Regions from separate parts of the Acetatifactor sp. genome, predicted to be linked through region 1. Evidence: predicted binding sites of a transcription regulator. Region 1 holds the regulator's gene; the other holds the start of a gene.
What was found. The regulator NrdR, encoded in region 1, represses ribonucleotide reductase genes. The targets are predictions, from matches to a motif close to CACAANATNTTGTG.
Positions count from the first base shown of each region.

Region 1 (6,791 bases):
CTTGCTCCGGCCGGGGCGACAGTGGACTGGCAGTGGTACCGGGTGGATGCCGAGGGAAACACACAGCAGATTCCCGGCGCGGACAGCGATACCTACCAGCTGACCACAGAGGATTTCGGCTATGCCATTTTGGTACAGGCTGCGGGCACGGGATTGTTTATGGGCACCCTGGAGACCCCGCAGACGGCAGCGGTGGAGAAAAAGACCAGGGAGGCTCCAAAGGGCATTACCCACACCGATGAGACCATAGATAATAAGAACGACGGCCAGATGCACGGGCTTGATTTTGACGCCATGGAGTATCGTGCGGGAACGGAAGGAGCGTACCAGGATTTTCCGGCGGACCGGTTTGCGGAAGGAACCTTATCCGGCCTTCCGGACGGAGAATACCAGGTGCGGTTTAAAGAGACGGCGGAATATAAGCCCTCCGAGCCTGTCACAGTGACCATTGCGCCGGGAGGAAAGTATACGGTGACGCTGCCGGATGCCCAGACGGGCTACAGCCTGGAATTTGCGGAGGACTTTGCCGTTTCCTTAGAGGACGGCACAAGGGGCAGCCTTACGGAGCCGGAGGAGGGAGCGTATCTGATCACCGGCATTACCGGGAATCTGCGTGTGGAGGTAACGGGAGTTGCGGATGCTACCTCGCCGGAGGCTGCCATTTTGATTCAGGATTCTGTCTGGAAAAAGCTTTTGAATATCATTACCTTTGGCCTGTTTTTCAAGGATACCCAGGATGTGGAAATCACTGCCCGGGATATGGGAAGCGGCATCAAGGAAGTATCTTATTACCTGTCGGAGGAGGGAATGAGCCTGGAGGAGCTGGAGGCCTTCACGGGATGGACCCCGTATGCCGGAACCTTCTCCATAGAGGAGGAAAAGCAGTATGTGATTTATGCAAAGGCGCAGGATCAGGCAGGAAATATTTCCTACGCAGGTTCTGACGGACTGGTGCTTGACCTGACGCCGCCATCCATCACCGGCGTGACGGATGGAGAGACCTATTATGAGAAACAGACGGCGGTGATTGCGGACAGCTATCTGGAAAAGGTTACCGTGAACGGAGAAGAAATCACCCTGGAGGAAAGCGGAGAGCTGGTTTTAGACCCGGAGGTGAGAGAAGGAGATTATGCGATTTCTGCCGTTGATCAGGCAGGAAACACGACTACGGTGACTGTGCGTGTCCTGACAAGACAAGAAGAGGAGCCGGAGGCTCCCGGAGAGACCGAGGACGAGGACGGCGGACAGACGCAAGATAACAATGAGACGCAGTCCGGCGCGCAGGATTTAGAGGAGGAACCGGCGGTGGAGCAGACGCCGTCCCAAGGAGGCATCCTTTCCTATGCGGAAGCAGTTGGAAAGCCGGTGGAAGAGCCCATGCAGGCGTCCTACGGCCAGGGGACAGTGCGGATTACGGTGGAATCCGTAGACGAACAGGGACAGAGCCAGGGGGATGTGATCACGGGCGTAATCCTAAATACCTTTGACACGGTGCTGCAGGCGGCGCTCACTGAGGAGGAACAGCAGCTGGTTCAGAATGGTGAGGATGCGTACATTCGTCTGGTGGTTACGAAGCTGATTACAGAAGTGCCTGAGACTGATAAACGGCAGATGGAGGAAGAGACGGTTTCATATGCCAGACAGATAGAGGGGCTGACGCTTGGCTCCTACATTGACATTTCTCTGCTGAAAAAAGTAGGAGGAGGGGAATGGCAGAAATTAAGGGAGTCAACTGAGGAATTGGAGATTGTGCTGGATATTCCCCCGGAGCTGCCAAAGGAGCAGACGACATACTGGGTGCTTCGGAATCATGAGGGAACCTGTGAGCTTTTGGAGGATATGGATGAGGCGGCGGGAACGGTTACCATCCGCACAAGGCTGTTTTCCACCTACGCGTTGCTTTATACGGCCTCAGAGCCTGAGGGGGATTTGGAAAAGAATCCTGTTACCGGCCTGGACGGCAGCGATAGTGTGGGTCTTGGCAGCAGTGGGGAGGATATTGCAGACTGCTTCTGGCACTGGCTGATTCTGGCGGCGGATGCTTTGGGAGCGATAGCGGCTGTGTTTGTTTACAGGCACAAGAAATCCTATGTGTGGATTGTCATGGGTGTCTGCCTTGTTTTGTCTGCTCTGCTTGCGGCAGCAGGCGCCTGTGTCCTTGACTGGCTGTTCGGGGCGGCGGGAATGCTTCTTATCGGGGCGTCTGTGGCTTTTTTCCACAACGTGGAGGCGGCTAAGGAGGACGATTTAAGTTGACATAAATTAACAAACAAAATATAATAAACCCAAGGAATGTCAGAAAAAGGAGAACGCTCATGAAATGTCCGTTTTGCAGTCATGATAACACCCGGGTGATTGATTCCAGGCCGGCAGAGGATAATAATTCCATACGCCGCAGACGTGTGTGCGATGAGTGCGGAAAGCGGTTTACCACCTATGAAAAGGTAGAAACCATCCCGCTTATTATTATCAAAAAGGATAACAACAGGGAGACCTATGACCGTTCCAAGATTGAAGCAGGAGTGCTTCGCGCCTGCCACAAGAGACCGGTGAGCGCACAGGAACTGACCAGACTTGTGGATGAGGTGGAAAACGAGATTTCCAATCTGGAGGAAAAGGAGATTCCAAGCCAGGTGATCGGGGAGCTTGTGATGAATAAGCTGAAGGACCTGGATGCGGTGGCTTACGTGCGGTTTGCTTCTGTGTACAGAGAGTTTAAGGATATCAACACCTTTATGGACGAATTGAAAAATGTTCTGAAATGAGAAATGCAAAAGGGCTCTGCCGCTGCACAAAGGGTGCAGGACAGGGCCCTAAGTGTGTTTTAAAAAGCGGTGGAGACATCCCAGATAAAGGAGGCTCTGCAAAATCTGGCTTGCCAGTATGCCCCACAGATATCCGGTGATGCCAAAAACCGGTATGGCAAAAAACACAAAGGCAAGACGGACAAAGAGACAGATCACGTTCATGACAAAAATTTTTCCGGCCTGGCCCAGCCCCTGGAGGATACTGGAGAGAGTGGTGTCCAGGTACATAAAAGGGCAGATAAAGCCAAGAGTGGTGATAAAATGCCCTGCCAGGGGACTGCCAAAGAGTACATTGCCCGCCCATTTTCCAAACAGTCCAAAGCCGCACATGCAAAAAAGTCCAAGGAGGCAGCAGTATTTGATGGTACGCAGAGCCGATTGGCGCACTGCCTGCAGATTTCCCAGCGCATAGCTTTCGGATATAAGAGGCAGAAGAAGCACAGCCACAGAGTTTGTCAGGGCGTTTGGAAAGAAAATAAGCGGCATGGCCATGCCTGTCAGAACGCCGTAGACGCTTAAGGCGGTGGAGGTGTCGTAGCCGTATGCCCGAAGCTTTGCGGGAATGGAAATGGACTCCACACTCTGTAAAAGATTCAGCACAATGCGGTTTGCGGTCAGAGGCAGCGCCATCCCAAGAATACTTTTGTAAATGGCGCCCACGGGGGCAGAGACAGAGCCGGCACGCTTTTGAAAGCAGCAGCAGTAAATAGAGACCACAGACACGATCATGGAGAAGAATTCTCCCACTGTGAGACCTACAACCGCCACATTGATGGCAGGTGTTTTTCCCAGGGAAAGAGCCAGGGCGGATACTGCGTATACACAGCCAACCCGGGTGAGCTGCTCCACAAGCTGGGAGAAGGCGGGCAGTCCCGCCTTTTTGATGCCGTAAAAATAGCCGTTAACGCAGGAGTGCACAGCGGAAAGAGGAACAGAGAAGGCCAGAATCCGCAGCATGGGAGCGGTTCTGGGCTCTAAGAGCAGACAGGCGGCGATAAAGTCGGAGAAAAAGAAGATTACGGCACAGCACAAAAAGGACAGCGGCATGGAGATACTCATGCCTGCCAGCATGGGCTTGAAGGAGGGGCTTTTTTCTCTGGCGGAACGCTCTGCCACAAATTTGGAGATGGCCGTCTGGTATCCCGCTGCAGTCAGGGAGAAGGAAAGAGACAGAACGGGACTTAAAAGCTGATAGATGCCCATTCCCTCCTCTCCAAAGAGTCTGGAGAGATAAATGCGGTAAAAAAAGCCGATGATCCGGCTGATCAGGCCTGTAATGGTAAGAATAAAGGTACCCATGATAAGAGGGTGTCTTTTGCCTTGCTTCATATAACACCAAAGAAAAGCTTTTCCTCATTATAATTTCATTGTCATTATATGCCGCCCGGACAGTTGACAGAACTGATTGGCCGATGCTATATTAATTTTGAATTTGCGGGAAACGGTGAGATTTTATGATATATTTGGACAATGCGGCTGCCACCAGACTGGCGCCGGAGGTTCTTGAGGCTATGCTGCCATTTTTTACAGAAAATTATGGAAATCCGGGAAGCATATACTCCATGGGCACTGCCGCTAAGCGGGCGATAAATGATGCAAGGGAAAGCATCGCAGAGAGTATGGGAGCCAGGGCGGATGAGATTTATTTTACCTCGGGAGGCACGGAGGCGGATAACTGGGCCATAAAAGGGGCGGCAAAGGCCCTGGCCGGCAGAGGACGGCATATTGTGACCACAAGGATAGAGCATCCTGCGGTGCTAAACACTTGCAAGGCCCTGGAGGAGAGCGGCTTTGAGGTTACCTATCTGGATGTGGACCGGTATGGGATGGTAAAAATACAGGATGTGCAGGAAGCCTTGCGGCCGGACACTATTTTGATCAGCGTTATGTTTGCAAATAATGAGATCGGCACCCTGGAGCCCATTGCAGAGATTGGCGCTCTGGCCGGGGAGAGGGGGATTTTGTTCCACACAGACGCGGTGCAGGCATATGGACAGGTGCCGGTGCAGGTACAGGAGCTGGGGATCGATTTGATGAGTGTAAGTGCGCACAAGCTCAACGGGCCAAAAGGCGTTGGGTGCCTTTACATCAAAAGAGGCTCCAGACTTCGTTCCTTTGTGCACGGAGGAGGGCAGGAAAGAAACAGCCGGGCAGGAACGGAAAATGTTCCAGGGATTGTGGGCTTTGCTGCGGCGGCAAAAAGAGCGGTCAGGATCATGGAGGAAAAGACCGCGAAAGAAACTGCTTTGCGGGATTATTTGACGGAGAGACTTCTGACGGAAATACCGGGCAGCAGGCTGAACGGGCACCCAAAGCTGCGGCTTCCGGGCAATGTAAATATATCCTTTCCGGGAATAGAGGGAGAATCCCTGCTGATTATGCTGGATATGCAGGGAATCTGCGCTTCCTCAGGCTCGGCCTGCTCTTCGGGCGCCATTGACCCTTCTCATGTGCTGCTGGCCATTGGACTGAGCGAGAAGGAGGCAAGGGGGGCCTTGCGTCTTACTTTGTCTGAGGAGAACACAAAGGAGGAAATGGACGTGGCTGTGGAGAAGGTGAAAGAATGTGTTTTCAGGCTCCAGGAAATGAGAAAACCAGGAGATTCTTTTTTGCAGTAACTAAGGAAAGAAATATGAAAAAGGGAAGGATAAACCAGATGTGGAAAAGGAAGATGGAATGAGGCTGACAAAGATTTCGGGACAGAGGAAAAAAACAGAAACAGGGAGTCTGAAAGGAACGGTAGTCCAAAAAGCGTTTCATAGTGTGTTTTTTATCTTGGCTGGAAGCATAGTGGGCCTTTTGGCTCTTCTTCTTGTATTCTGCCTTCCGCTGGAGCCCATGAGGCTTCATGTCTGGCAGTCTTTGTATCTTTTGGAGGATGAATTTGGAGATTCAGAGATGATTTCCGGCTACCCGGCCACGCTTACAGGGAATTTTACGGATTGCCTGATGCTGGAAAACGCTGTTTATCAAAATGAGGAGCATTCCCTTTTGGAGCAGGTTTTGTATATGTACCGCAAAGAAAGCGGGCAGGGGGACGGCTGGGCTGCAGGAGACTCCCTGGTGGATTATCTTGAGGGTGTACAGCAGCCGAGAGAGGTGGAATATGCAAGATACTGGCATGGATATCTTGTGATACTAAAGCCCCTTCTTGCGATTACTACGCTGGGCTCCATCCGGATTGGAGCCTCTGCACTGCAGCTTGCCCTGGCGGGGGTTGTCTGTCTGGAATGCGCGGCTCGAAAAAGAAAAATGCTGGGGGCGGCTTTCCTGCTGTCCCTGCCGTTTTTGTATTATGTGACCTTGTATACTTCTCTGTCCCTGAGTATTTGTTATTATATCATGTGCGGGGCGGTGCTTGTGCAGCTTGGGCTACACAAAAAAATGGAAAGCAGGGGCTGGTATTGGGAATTTTTCCTGCTTTTGGGAATGGCTGCAGCTTATTTTGACTTTTTGACTTATCCGTTGGTGACTTTGGGCTTTCCCCTGTGCGTTTTTCTATATCTGAGCAGCGATAAGCCGAAGACGGCTTTTGTGAAAGCACTTGCTTTTATTTTGTCTTGGATGATTGGATACGGGGGATTTTGGGCAATGAAATGGGTGATGACAGATCTGCTTGTGGGAGGGAATGTGATCCTGGATGGCTGGAACACTTTGCTTGCAAGAACGGAGACTGCACAGGACCAGAATATCCTGTCAGGATTTTTGTCCGTTCTTAAGCAGAATCTGAGCGTTTACGGTAATTGGGGGTTTTATCTGCCTGCTGTGGGGATAGCGCTTTGGCTGTTTGGCCTGCTTGCAGGATGCCGCAAAGGCTTTAGGATGGACAGTGTAAAATATATGCTGCCCTTTCTTCTCCCGGCGGTTCTGCCTCTTATATGGATATTTTTTACCCAGAATCATTCCGGGCAGCATTGGATTTATACCTGTAAAATATTTGCGGTCAGCGCCTTTGCCCTGATCTGTGCATTTGGAAAAGGAATT
Region 1 is NZ_CEWDFQ010000151.1:185-6,975, forward strand. Features, by position in the region: partial or broken gene AC1WIP_RS08785 (hypothetical protein) at 1-2,256, shown strand, start outside; gene nrdR (transcriptional regulator NrdR) at 2,316-2,765, shown strand; gene AC1WIP_RS08795 (putative polysaccharide biosynthesis protein) at 2,814-4,106, opposite strand; gene nifS (cysteine desulfurase NifS) at 4,262-5,425, shown strand; gene AC1WIP_RS08805 (hypothetical protein) at 5,484-6,791, shown strand, end outside.

Region 2 (7,447 bases), on a different contig from region 1:
TTCAGCTGTACCAGTGCCAATGATTCATATTTTTCTCTCATATACTCCCAAATCCTCCTATACTAAAACAGCCGCTTGAGGCCCTTCCTTTCACAGTGATACTCCTTGTCCGTTTCAGCAGATTTCCATTCCACGCTCGAAAGGAGCTTTCCAACTTTTTATTTCAGGGATTTCTTTCTCAGACAGGTCAATGGACGTGTTCCTTGACTTTTTGATGAATCAATCGTTTATATGAAAGCATTATAATACAGTTTTGGCAAAATAGGAAGTACTATTTTGCCAAAACTACCTTTTTTTGCCGGAGAGTTTCCTGTACATCAATCAATCTTTGGTTTTCAGAGCCTCTAAAGGGCAGCTTGAGGTTTTTCAGCTCCTCCACAAACTCTCCATCCACAAGCACATCGATAAGCTGAAGAAGGGAGCTGACTGTTTTCTCCCCCTGCTGTGCCAGGGGCAGCAGATCCTTTTCATAATCATATCCCGTATAGCACCAGATATCCTTTTTCGGATAGGAAAGGCGCACCTTCTCCACAAGGGAAAGCACCTCTTTCCTGTTTCTGGGGTCTAAGGGTTCTCCTCCCAGCAGGCTGAGCCCCCGTATATAATCAGGCGCCAGCGCTTTTAAAATTTCCGCCTCTGTCTGGACCGTATAGGGATTTCCGTATCCGAAATCCCACGCCTCGCTGTTAAAGCAGCCCTTGCAGCCGTGGGTGCAGCCGCTTACAAACAGCGACACCCGCACCCCCGGCCCGTTGGCTACATCTGTTTTTTTGATGGCCGCATAATTCATAGATGAAGCACCCTGGCCTTTATTTCCTTGGTTTTTCCTGCATTCCAGAAATTCTCCCCCAGGTAGCCGCAGGTTCTCCTGGTCACGTTCATCTTTGCGTGATCCTTATTGTGGCACTGTGGACATTCCCATTCCATGTTTTCATTGATCTGTATCTCACCGTCAAAGCCGCACACATGGCAGTAATCGGACTTGGTGTTAAACTCTCCGTACTGGATATTGTCATAAATAAACCGGATCAGTTCCTCCAGGGCTTCCAGATTATTGTTCAGATTTGGAATTTCCACATAGGAAATCGCCCCGCCCAGAGACTTATTCTGGAATTCGCTCTCAAAGGTAAATTTTGTAAAGGCATCAATATTTTCCCGCACATCCACATGGTAGGAATTGGTATAATACCCCTTATCCGTTACATTTTCAATGTCGCCGAATTTCTCCCGGTCAATTCTTGCAAAGCGGTAGCAAAGGGTTTCCGCAGGCGTGCCGTAAAGACTAAAGCCGATGCCCGTCTCTTCCTTCCATCTTGCCGCCGTCTGCTGCATATAATCCATCACTCTCATGGCAAATTCTTTTCCCTCCGGCTTTGTGTGGCTGCAGCCCTTCATGAGATATGTAGTCTCGTAAAGCCCGATATAGCCAAGAGACATGGTGGAATAGCCGCCGTGGAGGTATTTATCAATCTTTTCCCCCTTCTTCAATCTTGCAATGGCGCCGTACTGCCAGTGGATGGGGCTTACGTCGGACACCGTTCCCTCAAGGGCCTTGTGCCTGCACATTAACGCCTCGTAGCACAGCTGAAGCCTTTCCTCTAAAAGCTCCCAGAACACCTTCTCATCGCCCTTTGCCAGAATCCCGATCTGGGGAAGATTAAGGCTCACTACACCCTGGTTAAAACGGCCCTCCCACTTGTAATTCCCGTTTTCGTCCTTCCAGGGGGACAAAAAGGAGCGGCAGCCCATGCAGGAGAACACATTTCCCTCATAGTTTTCCCGCATTTTCTTGGCAGAGATATAGTCAGGGTACATCCTCTTTGCGGAGCATCTGGCCGCAAGACGGGTCACATAATCGTATTTGCCGCCCTTGAGACAATTATTTTCATCCAGCACATAAACCAGCTTAGGAAACGCAGGGGTCACATATACCCCCTTCTCATTCTTGGTTCCCTGCAGGCGCTGGGTGAGAATCTCCTCAATAATCTGCACCGTCTCCTCCACATATTCATCCTCCTCGTCAATGTGAAGGAATAAGGTCACGAAGGGAGATTGGCCGTTTGTGGTCATCAGCGTGTTAATCTGATACTGTATGGTCTGCACACCGCTTCTGAGCTCATCCCGAAGGCGGATATCCACGATTTTTTTCTTCGCCTGAGCATCCAGGCTGTCCCCAAACTCCTGATCCAGCTGCTGCTCAAACTTCAGCCTGCTTTTGCGCAGATACTTTCCCAGGTGCTTAATATTCACAGACTGTCCACCGTACTGATTGCTGGCCACCGCCGCAATAATCTGTGTGGTTACAGTGCAGGCCACCTGAAAGCTCTTGGGCGACTCGATCAGCTTGCCGTTAATAGAAGTTCCGTTGTCCAGCATATCCTGAATATTAATCAGACAGCAGTTGAAAATAGGCTGAATGAAATAATCCGCATCGTGAAAATGAATGGCGCCGTTTTCATGGGCTAACGTAATATGCTCCGGCAGAAGCAGACGCCTAGTCACATCCCTGGATACCTCTCCTGCAATATAGTCCCGCTGGGTGGAAGCAAGCCTTGTGTTTTTGTTGGAGTTTTCTTCCGCAAGCTCCTTGTTTTCATTCCGAATCAGCTTCAGAATGGATTCATCGGTGGTGTTGGATTTGCGCAGCAGGCTTCTCTGATAGCGGTACACAATGTATTTCTTGGCAAGCGTATATTTATTGTGGCTCACCAGCCGCTCCTCAATCATATCCTGCACATGCTCCACCGTCAGAAGCTCTTTTCCTTCCTGCTTCACATCCTCCAGAATTTCCCCGATCAGCTCCTCCTCTGCACGAAACTCCTTCTCCACTTCATTGTTGGCCTTCTGAATGGCCGCCACAATCTTTTCTTCCTCGTACGGCACAATACGCCCGTCTCTTTTCTGTATCCTCATAAGCATCCTCTTTCCTCTACCGTGTACACATCACATAAACGATGGCCGTATGGGGATACAAGCCTCCCGTACGACCACCTGCGCGCCATTTTCCGACAAAACAAACATCCAGAAAATCGCACAATATTTTGTGTATCACTTCGAAACTCACACCTATATCTTGTATTTCATTATAATCGGATGCAGAATAAATTGCAAGGGCTTTTTTATTCTTATCAATAGTAGTATCCTCTTCCGCCGCAGCACATACCGCCTCCGCCGCAGCAGAGATTGCAGATCAGATTTGCAATGCACAGCTTTAAGCAGATGTTGCCGCCTCCCATGGAGGGATAACCATACGCCGCCTGCCGTCTGGAATACCAGGTGCCTCCGTTTTCAAACTGATATACCAGATTTTGGTAATCCCCATTCCCAGGCTCCAGGGCCGCCGCCTTTTTGGCGTGTTCTAAGGCAGCCACATTATTGCCAAGCCCCGCGTGGGCTATGGCGCTGTAATAGTACCACCTTGCCCCCCGCTCATGCTGCCCCATGCTATCCAGCGCATTCCTGGCCTCTTTATAATATCCGTTCCGCACATAATTGCCGGCCGCCCGCAGATGAGGCTCCTCCTCATAGCCTGCGCTCTGGCCCTGTCCAAAGTCCCCAAAGCCGCCGAAGCCGCCAAAGGGACCATAGCCGAAGCCGCCGCCTCCATAGCCGCCTCCATAACTGCCTCCGCCATAGCCGCCTCCCGTACCGCCATAGCTGTAGCCCTCTGTGCGCTCCTTCATAATCTGCTGGTACGCGGCCTGTATCTCCTTAAACTTTTCTTCCGCCTGGGCCTTATTAGGATTGTTGATATTAGCGTCCGGATGATACTTGCGGCTCAGAGCCTTATACGCTTTTTTGATTTCCTCCTCGGAAGCGTCTCTGCTTACTCCGAGAACCTTATACGGATCATTCATTTTTTTTCTCCACAGCCGCCCTTCTCTTTTCTCTCACCGCTTCATACCGGCACCACACTCCGGAATATAAAATATTTCTCAAAATTTCCACATTCTCTAAAATAGGCAGCCTCTCAAATTCCTTGCAGCACTCTGACATCATCATGGTCAAAATCGTCCTGCATTCTTCCTCAAAGTCCGGTTCGTTGTACATCCTTTTTAAAGGATTAAAGTTATTTTTCCGGATATCCTCTTCAATATCCTCATAAGCATCTAACAGATAGATAAATTTTCCCAGAAAAAACCCAAAACGGCCCAGCCCTTCGCTCCACTCGTCCTCTCTGCAGACGGAAATCTCGGCCATAATCTTTCCGAACAATCCCGCCATAGTGTCAATATCCCCATTTCCCGTCTTTTCCGCATCATAAAAATCATGCATCAAAAGACAAATATTTCTCACCTTTGCGGCATAAGTCTCCTTTACGCCCTTGCTTTTTCCCTCCAGCATTTTGCCGTATGCAAGCTTCCAGAGCTTTTTTTCATCCTCCCAGTCATCCTGACATTTATAGAGTGTCAAAAGCACGTTCATATCCGCCGCATACTCTGTAAAGAGATTGGTTCTGATTTCATGCTTCTCAAAGGGATGGGCGATACATCGGCACTCACCCGTCTGTGTCTGTGGCTCATAAAGTCCTGTAAACAGCATGAGCAAAAAGGTCATATCATAGCTCAGTGAAAGCTGGCCCGTTATACCGTACTTTTCCTTCAGCCTGCGGCAGAGGCCGCAATAATAGGAATGGTATATATCAAACTCTTTAAATTTCATTTCGGCTTTGTTAACTATGATATATCCAAACATGAAACTGCCTCCCTGTCAACTCTTTTTGATAAATTCCGTCCCGCATTTCCTGCACCTTATGGCGATTCTGCCCTTTCCCCTGGGAACCCGTATCTTCTGCCTGCAGTTGGGGCATCTGTAAATATGATATTCCTTAAGCTGCTTCCATTCCCTCTTCTTTTTCTGGAAAAAGCCTCTGACCTTCATCTCTTTTTTCAGATACCACTGGTTTTCTGCACTGCGCTTGGCAATATTCCTGGAAAACATGCGGAAATACACATAAACCATCAAAGCAAGGGCAAACAGGTAAAAGAGGTTTCCTCCAAAAAAGGAAATCACCAGACACACAAGGGCCGCAATCATTAAAAATTGGTTCAATCTGTCGCTGCCATAACGCCCCCACATAAATCTCTGCAATTTTTCTCTCATTTTTTTCCTTCCCGTCCGCTAAAGCAGACATCCTTTCATCGTTTTCTGTCCGAAAAAGCCTTCAGGACTTTAAACAAGCCTCCAGAATATCAGCGCACCGTTCAATTCCAAGCAGGCCGCTGTCTAAAACAATGTGGTAATTTTGGCTGTTTTTCCAGTCCTTCCCGGTGTTGGCCCGATAATAGCCGCTTCTGCGCCTGTCTGCCCTCTTTAACGCCTCGGAGGCCTTCTGGGAGGGAATCCCATATGTGTCCACCGCTCTTTTTTTACGGAATGCGTCGTCCGCATGAATGAATACCCGAAGCACATCCTCCCGCTCTCTCAGGGAATGGGCGGCGCATCTCCCCACCACAACAGCAGGGGTCTGCGTCAGCTTTTGTATGATTTTTGATTCCGTCAAAAACAGCCTGCTCTCCCAGGGCAGTGAACTGCCCTGGGAGACAGAGTCTCCCTTTCCCAGAGAAGCCATAACGTACATGGAATACATAAAGCTTCCTGTAGACTTTTCCTCCAGATTCTCCAGATAATGCTCCGGCTGTCCCAGCTCTTTTGCAGCCATGGCAAGAATTTCACGCCCATAACAGGGTATCCCCAGACGTTTCGCCGTCCTTTGTCCGATCTCCCATCCTGCGCTGGCATACTCCCGTTCTATGGCTATAATGTGATATTTCATATTTTCCCTCGTTTCTACGCGTTTCTTTGTGTATGATCAATGTTATGATGCAAACTGACTGTTGTACAGATCGGCGTAAAAGCCTCCCTTTTCCAAAAGCTCCTTGTGATTTCCGCTCTCGATGATGTCTCCGTCCTTCATCACCAGAATCATATCCGCGTTTTTGATGGTGGAAAGCCTGTGGGCGATCACAAAGGAGGTTCTTCCCTCCGTCAGCTTATCCATGGCTTTCTGAATCTGTATCTCCGTTCTGGTGTCCACCGAGCTTGTGGCCTCGTCCAGAATCAGCAAAGGCGCATTCTCTATCATGGCCCGGGCAATGGTAATCAGCTGCTTTTGTCCCGCGGACAAATTAGCCTTGTCGTTTAACACCGTGTCATAGCCCTTTGGCAGTGTACTGATAAAATGGTGTATCCCCACCGCCCGGCAGGCCCGCTCCACTTCCGCATCGCTGACATTTTCCTTGCAGTACACAATATTTTCCCGAATTGTGCCTTCAAAAAGCCAGGTATCCTGCAGCACCATGCAGAACAGATCATGCACATTTTCCCTGGTCAGCTCCTTTGTGGAAACGCCGTCTATCAAAATATCGCCGCCGTTCAGCTCGTAAAAACGCATCAGCAGGTTCACCATAGTGGTTTTGCCCGCTCCTGTGGGCCCTACGATTGCAATTTTCTGTCCGGCTTTTGCATGAGCCGAAAAGTCCTTGATAATAATGTGATCCGGCTGGTACCCAAAACGGACATGGCGAAACTCCACATCGCCTCTTGCATTTTCAAGGCGGGCAGTTTTCCCGCTCTCGTCCGCAAGCTCTTCCTCCTCCAAGAATTCAAAAACCCGCTCTCCTGCGGCGGCTGTGGACTGTAAGCTGGTCATGGCCTGGGCAATCTGGCTCAGCGGATTGGTAAAAAGCCTGATATACATCATAAACGCTACAATCACGCCAAAGCTGATTACATCATTCATCGCCAGGGCAGCTCCCACCACACAGACCGCAACATAACCGAAATTTCCGATAAAGCTCATAATGGGCATCATCAAACCGGACAAAAACTGGCTTTTCCATGCGCTGTTGTACAGCTGATCGTTGATATCCGTAAAGGTTTCAAGGGCTTTTTCCTCTCCGTTATACGCCCGCACTACATTGTGGCCGGAATAAATTTCCTCGATATGCCCGTTGATACGTCCCAGCTGGCTTTGCTGTTCAATGAAGTGTCTTTGGGATTTGGACATTATGGTCATCATGATGCCGAAGCCTGCAAGGGTAGAGACTACCGCAGTAAGCGCCATGATCCAGTTGGTATAAAACATCATAATCAAGGAGCCCAGGAACATAGTTACTGCAGTTACCAGAGAACCAATGCTCTGGTTCAGGCTTTGTCCGATGGTATCTACATCGTTGGTAACCCGGCTGAGCACGTCTCCGAAGCTTGTTTTATTGAAATAATTTAAAGGTACCTTGTTGATTTTTACGGAAATATCGCTTCTAAGCTTTTTCGTGACCGCCTGGGTGATGGTAGCCATGGCAAAGGACTGAATGTAGGAGCAGATGGCACTGCATCCGTAAAGGGCCACCAGCCCGAACACAATACGCTTCACTCCCTCCATATCAATCTCTGTAGTCAGTCCTTGGGTAATCAGATTGGTCAGGTCCTTCAATTTATCCGGGCC
Region 2 is NZ_CEWDFQ010000010.1:14,684-22,130, reverse strand. Features, by position in the region: partial or broken gene AC1WIP_RS01165 (Rho termination factor N-terminal domain-containing protein) at 1-41, opposite strand, end outside; gene nrdG (anaerobic ribonucleoside-triphosphate reductase activating protein) at 272-790, opposite strand; gene nrdD (anaerobic ribonucleoside-triphosphate reductase) at 787-2,913, opposite strand; gene AC1WIP_RS01150 (J domain-containing protein) at 3,129-3,857, opposite strand; gene AC1WIP_RS01145 (DUF5685 family protein) at 3,850-4,695, opposite strand; gene AC1WIP_RS01140 (hypothetical protein) at 4,711-5,103, opposite strand; gene AC1WIP_RS01135 (cytidylate kinase-like family protein) at 5,165-5,776, opposite strand; gene AC1WIP_RS01130 (ABC transporter ATP-binding protein) at 5,819-7,447, opposite strand, start outside.
Region 2: the regulator NrdR is predicted to act here: its motif matches at 3,033-3,046, upstream of nrdD (anaerobic ribonucleoside-triphosphate reductase).